2 regions of the Pseudoalteromonas sp. NZS127_1 genome follow, and region 2 is predicted to be linked to the other one. Evidence: predicted binding sites of a transcription regulator. Region 2 holds the regulator's gene; the other holds the start of a gene.
The links. Region 2 encodes FliA, which starts transcription of late flagellar genes. Its sites were predicted from a motif close to CTAAAGNTNNNNNNNNNNNNGCCGATA; they were not measured.
Positions count from the first base shown of each region.

Region 1: pomA (flagellar motor protein PomA) is a predicted target of FliA. The motif match lies at 2,254-2,280, and genes of this name have one in related genera.

Region 1 covers NZ_JADYXO010000011.1:5,367-9,802, reverse strand. The annotation lists gene dxs (1-deoxy-D-xylulose-5-phosphate synthase) at 1-781, opposite strand, end outside; gene ispA ((2E,6E)-farnesyl diphosphate synthase) at 887-1,774, opposite strand; gene I6F50_RS11350 (exodeoxyribonuclease VII small subunit) at 1,777-2,019, opposite strand; gene pomA (flagellar motor protein PomA) at 2,340-3,107, shown strand; gene I6F50_RS11340 (flagellar motor protein MotB) at 3,110-4,030, shown strand; gene I6F50_RS11335 (hypothetical protein) at 4,182-4,436, shown strand, end outside.
Region 2 covers NZ_JADYXO010000002.1:119,788-124,223, forward strand. The annotation lists gene I6F50_RS03640 (chemotaxis protein CheA) at 1-1,037, opposite strand, end outside; gene I6F50_RS03645 (protein phosphatase CheZ) at 1,053-1,826, opposite strand; gene cheY (chemotaxis response regulator CheY) at 1,844-2,227, opposite strand; gene I6F50_RS03655 (RNA polymerase sigma factor FliA) at 2,268-2,978, opposite strand; gene I6F50_RS03660 (MinD/ParA family protein) at 3,005-3,865, opposite strand; gene flhF (flagellar biosynthesis protein FlhF) at 3,858-4,436, opposite strand, start outside.

The sequences.
Region 1 (4,436 bases), on a different contig from region 2:
TGTTTACATCGTGACCATCAATGGGACCAATGTAATTTAGGCCTAATTCTTCAAAGAAGGTACCCGGGATCATCATGCCTTTAATGTGCTCTTCCATTTTACTGGCAAGTTGCTTTACCGGAGGCACTCCTGAGAGTAACTTTTTACTACCTTCACGAATGTTAGTATAAAAGCTACCTGATAAAATTCGAGCAAAGTGATTTGTTAATGCGCCAACATTTTCAGAAATCGACATTTCGTTATCATTTAAAATAATAAGCATGTCTGATTTTACATCACCTAAATGATTCATCGCTTCAAATGCCATGCCTGCGGTTATAGCTCCGTCACCAATAATGGCTACAGACTTTCGACCTTTACCTTCTTTTTGTGCAGCAATAGACATACCTAAGGCAGCTGAAATAGAGGTGCTTGAATGGCCTACGCTAAACGTATCGTATTGGCTTTCATCGCGAAAAGGAAAAGGGTGTAAACCGTCTTTTTGGCGAATGGTGTGCATTTGCTCGCGACGACCAGTAAGAATTTTATGCGGATAAGCTTGATGACCCACATCCCAAACTAGGCGATCGTCTGGAGTGTTATAAACATAATGCAGCGCAACGGTTAGTTCAACCGTCCCTAAACCAGACGCTAGATGACCGCTACTTTGCGATACTGAGTTGAGTAAATAATCGCGCAGCTCATTGCTAAATGCAGGGAGTTTGTCTTGCGCTAAGTCACGCAATTGGGCTGGCTCGTCAACCAAATTAAGTAATGGATACTTGCTACTATCAAGTGTCATGGTTTTATATATATCCTTCGCTAACATTAATTAATTCAAAGCTTTTACGAATAATTAATGTTGAGTAATAATGTCAGTGCTAATTGCAATACGTATGAGCAAAAATTAGTGGTCACGCTCAATTAGGTAATTTGCTAGCGACGCAAGAAGTGTTGTGTCAGCATCTATATTTGCTAACGCTTCATGGGCTTGTTGTATTAAATTTTGCGCCTTTTCTTTAGCGCCTAGCATACCTAATAACGCCGGATATGTCGCTTTATTCGCGGCAATATCGGAGCCTTGTGGCTTTCCTAAAATAACTGTATCGCCTTCAACATCTAAAATGTCGTCGTGTACTTGAAATGCTAGCCCTATAGCATACCCAAAAACACTTAAATTTTCTAAGGTTTGTTGATCAGCCTTTTCACTGCACAGTGCACCAAGTGTAATTGCGCAATTAATTAGAGCCCCGGTTTTTAGCTTATGTATTCGCTCAAGCTCTTGTACGGTAATTACTTTATCAGTTGCTGCTATATCAAGGCCTTGTCCGCCAACCATACCCTGAAGGCCTGATGCATGGGCAAGTGTAGCAATCATTTTTACTTGTGTTTGCGATGAGCATTCAAATTTGTGATTCGCAATAAGCTCAAAAGCAAGAGTTTGAAGAGCATCACCGGCTAAAATTGCATTTGCCTCGCCAAACTCTATATGACAAGTAGGGCGTCCGCGGCGTAAGTCGTCATCATCCATTGCTGGTAAGTCATCATGGACTAACGAATAGCTATGAATACACTCAATTGCAGCAGCAAGTACGTTTAAGTCTTGATGGTTTGCGCCGAGCATTTTACCTGTGGCATAAACTAAAAATGGACGTAATCTTTTACCGCCATTAAATAATCCATACTGGGTGGCGTTCTTTACCGTTTCTTCTGTATCTAGAGGCTGGTTAAAATGCTGTTGTAAGGTCGCTACTACATCTTTTTGAGCACGTTCAATATGATTTTTTATGCTCACAGCTATTCCATATCATTATCAAAATTTGTAAGTACTGACTTTTCGCCATTCCCCATCAAAATTGATACTTTTTGTTCTGCTTGCTGTAATTTCCCTGATGAAGCACTTGCTAATGCAATTCCACGCTCAAATTGCTTTAACGATTGCTCAAGCGATAAGTCACCTTGTTCCATGTCACTAACGATTGTAGATAATTCTTCTAGTGCTTGTTCGAAACTTAAGTTTTCAGGTTTTTTAGTCGCCATCTTTATTTCAGCTTACATAATAAATTTAGGGTCAATTTTAGGGGGAATGCTAAACTAGGTCAAAGGATGATATTGGTTTTTTACCTTTATAACGTTAAATTATATTTCAAGTGCATTAATAAAGCCTTAATAGCGGTCTGTTGGTTTAATAAATCAATTGATAATTAGGTAGCCCTTATAACTTGACCTAAGATAGTGCTAAAGGCTGCTTTTTATGTTTATTTATAAAAATGGCTTAAGCAATTCAATATGTTGCCGATAAGCAGTTAATAATAAAAGTTTATGATAAGGCCATTAAGCATGAAACTTCTGGAGGAAATGTGGATTTAGCAACCATAATCGGGATCCTAGGCGCAATTGGCTTAATTGTCATGTCTATGTTTATGAGTAGTAGCGGTGAAATGGCTATGTTTTACAATACCCCGTCTGTGGTTATTGTATTTGGTGGTTCACTCTTTATTGTTTTATCAAACTTCACTATGTCGCAATTTTTGGGGATAGGTAAAGTTGTTGCCAAAGCGTTTATGTTTAAAATCGAAACGCCAGAAATACTTATCGAAAAAGCAGTAGAACTTGCTGATTCAGCTCGTAAAGGCGGTTTTTTAGCACTCGAAGAAGCTGAAATTCCAAACCCCTTTATGCGCAAAGGCGTCGATATGCTCGTTGATGGCCATGATGCAGATGTAGTTCGCGCTACACTTCAAAAAGATATTTCTCTAACTACGACTCGCCATGAATTGGGCGCGGGTTTATTTAAGTCGTTAGCTGATATAGGGCCTGCAATGGGCATGATTGGTACTCTAATTGGTTTGGTTGCAATGTTGTCTAACATGGATGACCCGAAGGCAATTGGTCCTGCAATGGCAGTAGCACTATTAACAACTTTATATGGCGCGTTTTTAGCCAATGTAGTGGCAATTCCTATTCAGGTAAAACTTGAACTGCGTAAAGATGAGGAAGCTATGAATCAGCGTTTAATTTTGGATGCTATTTTAGGTATACAAGATGGTCAGAATCCAAAAGTAATCGAAGGTATTTTGAAAAATTACTTAGCTGAATCTAAACGCAAAGTAGATACCGAGGAGTAACTATGTCTGATCAAGAGTGCAAATGCCCACCACCAGGTCTACCTGCATGGATGGGAACGTTTGCCGATTTAATGTCACTGTTAATGTGCTTTTTTGTACTCTTGCTCGCGTTTTCAGAAATGGATGTACTTAAGTTTAAACAAATTGCGGGCTCTATGAAGTTTGCTTTTGGTGTGCAGAATAAAATTGAAGTAAAAGACATCCCTAAAGGGACCTCTGTTATTGCCATGGAGTTTACCCCAGGTAAACCAGAGCCAACCCCAATAGAAACCATTCAGCAGCAAACAGTCGAAATGACTCAACAAATGTTAGAGTTTCAGGCTGGCGATGAAAGCTCAGCAGGCGGCAGGCAAGAACAGCGCGGGGATAAACGCGGTGGCGAATCTCGTAGTACCTCACAAGAAGAATCTTCTGAGCAAGCAACTTCAGCAGCCGATCAGGAGCAAACTAACGAGCTTGTTAAAAAGATAGCGCAGCAGCTTGAAAAGCAAATAATCGATGGCGCAATTGAGCTTGAGTCTTTAGGGCAGCAAATAATTATTCGCATTAGAGAGAATGGTTCATTTCCTTCAGGTAGTGCATTTTTACAACCTAAGTTTAAACCTATAATTCAAGATATCGGTGTGCTGTTAAAAGATGTACCCGGTGAAATAACAGTATCTGGCCATACAGATGATTTTCAGGTATCGAATGAGTTATATATTAATAATTGGGACCTATCATCAAAGCGTGCTGTAGCCGTTGCAAGTGAACTGCAAAAAGTCCAAGGATTTGATAAAACCCGAATGATGGTGGTTGGTCGAGCTGAAACACGACCACTTGTACCGAATGACACCGATGAAGATCGCCGCAGGAATCGCCGAGTAGAAATATCTATATTACAAGGTAAAGCAAAAGAGTCAGCTCCTATAGATGTAAGATAACTTTTATTGGCAAACACACTTATTTATCATAAAGTATGCTTTCTTTAACAAATGTAACGGAATAGTTTATGAAAAAGGTCGATAAGTTTAGTCATATGCCAGGAAATGGCGGTGGTAATGACGATGATGAAAAAAAACTTGATTAACTCTAATGCCTGAATGGTTTTTAAAGACTATATTGATATTAGATACTAGTTGGGTGTTTATTTTAAGCCCTGCTATTTTCATCTTTTATTTTAGAAAAGATTATTTGGCCCTGCGTTTCGCTTTAATTACAGCCGCTTTTTTTTTATATGGAACCATTATTCATCCTTACTTGAAAGAGTTTGATAATGGGATTTATGTTTATCGATACCTTGTTTGGGCCTTTAATGATATTGCTTGGATGGCACTCATCGCATATCTG
Region 2 (4,436 bases):
GGCGCTGATTTTTTAGGCGTTGCTGGCGCTGCTTTAGCAACCGGTTTTTCTACCGGTTTAGAAGCGGGTGCTTTTACAGGTTCTGGTTTTTTTACAGGCACACTCGCTTTTGCAGCTGGTTTAGCTGGGATATTGGGCTGTTTCACAGCTGGAGTGCTTTCTATTGATTTAGGTGCAGTGCCTTTACCATGAAGTTCATCAAGAAGCGCTTCAAATTCATCATCACTAATTTCATCATCTGATGAATTAGCAGTATTTGACGCTGGTTTAGCTGGTTCTACAGGTGCTTTAACTACACTACTTTGCTCAGGTGCTTTACTCGCAACCTCACCAAAACTGCCAACTCCATGTAACTCGTCTAATAAGCTGTCAAATTCATCATCAGTAATATCACCATTAAAATCACTACTACTTGCTACTGGCTTTTCAACTGCAGGACCTTGTCCTTTACCGTGTAGTTCATCAAGTAAGTTTTCAAATTCATCTTCAGTGATTTCGTTTATTTCAGCATCACTAACCGAAGGAGTTCCGCTAAACATTTCATCAAATGCAAATGGATCTTCCTCATCAGCTATTGGCGTATCAACTACTTCATCAAGAGGTTGTTCAACGTCAGTTTCTGAAGCGACTCCGTTAAGCTCGGCTTCTGTTGGAGGTAGGCCCAAAATGTGGAGGGTTTGAAGTAACTCAGGATCTGCTGGTTCTGGCTTATCCCTATTTTGGATAGTCGCGAACATTTCATTAATGGTGTCGAGCGCTTGTAAAATAACATCCATTAACTCTGAATTGACCGTTCGCACGCCTTGACGTAGTAAATCAAATACGTTTTCAGCGCCGTGGCAAGCATCAACAAGTTCTGTCATAGCTAAAAAGCCTGCACCACCTTTTACAGTGTGAAAGCCTCTAAATATGGCATTTAGTAACTCGGTATCTTCTGGATTATTTTCCAGTTCAACTAACTGTTCAGATAAAAGCTCTAGGATTTCTCCTGCCTCTACAAGAAAGTCTTGTAAAATATCTTCATCGACTTCAAACATGCAGTTACTCTCCTCTTAGAAGCCCAAACTTGATAAAAGATCATCGACTTCATCTTGATCAGATACAACATCATTACGCGATTCTTTATCAATAATAGGGCCTTCAGGACCTGCTAAAGTTTGTGTGGCAACTGGTTCTTTTATTTTTTGTTGTTCTACTTTATTCGCTGTGTTGTCACTGTCATCTTGTTCAGCAAACGCTGTTAAAAGATGAAGTAAGCTTTCTTCTACTTCTCTAACAAGTTCTATAACACGGCGAATAACTTGACCTGTTAAGTCTTGATAGTCTTGAGCCATTAGTACATTTGTCATTAAGCTTTGAAGCTCATCCGTTTTATGATGAGAGTTATTCATAAACTTATCGATACTATGGCAAAGTTGTTTAAACTCACCAAGCTCAATCTCCCGGCTCATTAAACGATCCCATGTCGGTTTGATATGAGATATTTCATCTGCAAGTTGCTGAGCTATAGGTAAACTAGCCTCAACAGCATCCATTGTTTTATTAGCCGCATTTTCTGTCATTTCTATAACATAATTAAGCCGCTTTTTAGCATCTGGAATCGCATCTGTCGTTATGTTAGTTAAGCGAGTATCAAGCTCAAAGCTTTTAAGTGCTTCGTGCAGTTGACGAGTCAACTTCCCAACTTCAGCAAATAATTTAGACTGCTCTTGCGAAGCTGTCTCTAAAATCAACTGATTAGCTTTATCTTGCTCATCGTTTTCTAAATAAATGACGAGTTGACGAGCTTGTTCTAACGTTATTTGAGGCGCAGCTGGTGCTGACATAAGCCTCTCCCCCATCATTAGCCTAAGCGTTCAAATACTTTTTCTAATTTAGTTTTTAATGTTCCAGCCGTAAATGGCTTAACAATATAACCATTAACGCCAGCTTGCGCTGCAGCAATTATTTGTTCTTTTTTAGCTTCTGCCGTTACCATCAATACAGGGATATGTTTTAACTTATCATCTGCACGAATTGCTCTTAGAAGGTCAATACCTTGCATTCCCGGCATATTCCAATCTGTAACCACAAAATCAAATACTTGATTTTGTAACATAGGCAGAGCTGTAGACCCGTCATCAGCTTCTTGAACGTTAGTGAAACCTAAGTCACGTAATAGGTTTTTTATAATTCGTCTCATCGTTGAAAAATCATCAACTACAAGAATTTTCATGTTTTTATCCAAAACATCCCCCAGTGAGGTATTAACCTTAGTTTACTTACTACTAGTTTATCCAGTCATTGATTTTAGCTTTAAGCTTAATCATCGCCTGACCATGTATCTGACTTACACGCGATTCACTTACATCGAGTATATGTCCTATTTCTTTTAAATTCATTTCATCGTTATAGTATAAAGAAAGTACCATTGCATCACGCTCTGGTAATGACTTTATTGCATTTAGCAAAGACTCATTAAACCGATCATTTTTAACATTATTAAAAGGTTTGTCTAGCGCTAAATCTTGGCCTACGGGAGTAATAACATCCTCATCTACACCAAGGTCTTCTATACCTAATACTTTACTGGTATTAACATCATTTAAAATATGATGGTACTCATTGAGTGAAATTTCAAGTTTTTCAGCAACTTCTGTATCTGTTGGTTCGCGATTCAGACTGCTTTCGAGCCCAGTAATTGCTTCTGCAACTTGTCGGCTTTTACGGTGTACTGAACGAGGAGCCCAATCACCACGGCGCATTTCATCAAGCATAGCCCCGCGAATACGAATACCGGCGAAGGTTTCAAAGCTTGCGCCTTTTGTTGCATCAAAGTTTTTTGAAGCTTCTATTAAACCTATCATTCCTGATTGAATTAAATCATCAAGCTGAACGCTAGGTGGTAATCGAGCAATTAGATGACATGCCACTTTTTTAACAAGTGATGCATGTTTCTCAACAATCACATTTAAGTTTTGTGTTGATTGATATCCCATAGCTCTATTCACCAATGTTGTCATAATTAGCCGTTTACTAGTTTCTCAATGAAAAACTCTAAATGCCCAGATGGTTGATTTGGTATTGGCCATTTAACTGCTTTTGTCGCCAGCGCTTTAAACGCGAGAGCGGCTGGCGAACTTGGAAAGAGCTCAACAATCACCTTTTGGCGACGTGTTGCTTTGCGCATATTTTCGTCATAAGGAACCGTTGCTACTAGCTCCATTGAAACATCTAAAAAGCGATCGGTAACTTTAGATAGTTTTGCAAACAATTCAGTGCCTTCACGCATACTGCGGACCATATTGGCAACAATTTTGAACTTATAAACACCGTGCTCGCGGCTTAATACTTTAATAAGTGCGTAAGCATCGGTTATTGATGTTGGTTCATCGCACACTACAACCATTACATCTTGTGCTGCTCGTGAGAAGCTTAGCACCATGTCTGAAATACCAGCGGCTGTATCTACAATTAAAATATCAAATTCGGTATTCAATTCGCTAAATGCACGAATTAGCCCGGCATGCTCAGATGGCGATAATTCAACCATACTTTGCGAGCCCGATGTAGCAGGTACAATTTTAATACCAGCAGGCCCTTCAACTAAAATCTCGTCAAGCTCACATTCACCTGACAAAACGTGTGATAAATTGCGCTCTACACGTAAACCAAGCATCACATCACAGTTTGCTAAACCTAGGTCAGCATCCAGCACTAATACTCTATTACCTTGTTGCCCTAGTGCAATAGCGGTATTTAGAGAAACATTTGTTTTCCCCACCCCACCTTTACCACCGGTTACAGCGATAACTTTTACGCCGTTGTTATTGTTTTGACTCATTTTGCGCAGGCCGCTTGCTTGATCTAATACTGTGTTAATCATACATCCCTACTGTACTTGGCGCCACTGCTTGGTGCCTTGAATGTTGTGCTTTTGTTCTTTTTAAATATAACTGCTCAGCCTTTTTCACTAGTTTTTCAGCATTTGCAACACGAATATCTTCTGGCACTCGTTGACCGTTAGTAAGATACCCTATTGGAAGGCGATTTTGAATCGCAATACTAATAATCTCACCCAAACTTAATGATTCATCTAACTTAGTGAAAATACAACCACTTAACTGTACTTTTTTAAAGTGACGTACTGTTTCTTGTAATACATTAATTTGTGCCGTCGCGCTTAGTACTAAGTAGCTGCGAATATCCACACGTTGGTTACGCATTAACGTGTTTAACTGCTCAGTTAAACGTAAATCTCGCTGACTCATACCTGCTGTATCAATTAATACTAGACGTTTATTTCGTAAATGATATAAAACTTCAGCTAATTCATTAGCATCTTTAACTTGCTTTACACCACAACCAATAATACGGCCGTAAGTAGCAAGCTGTTCATAAGCACCAATTCTGTATGTATCAGTGGTTATTAAGGCCACTTTATCAGCGCCATATTT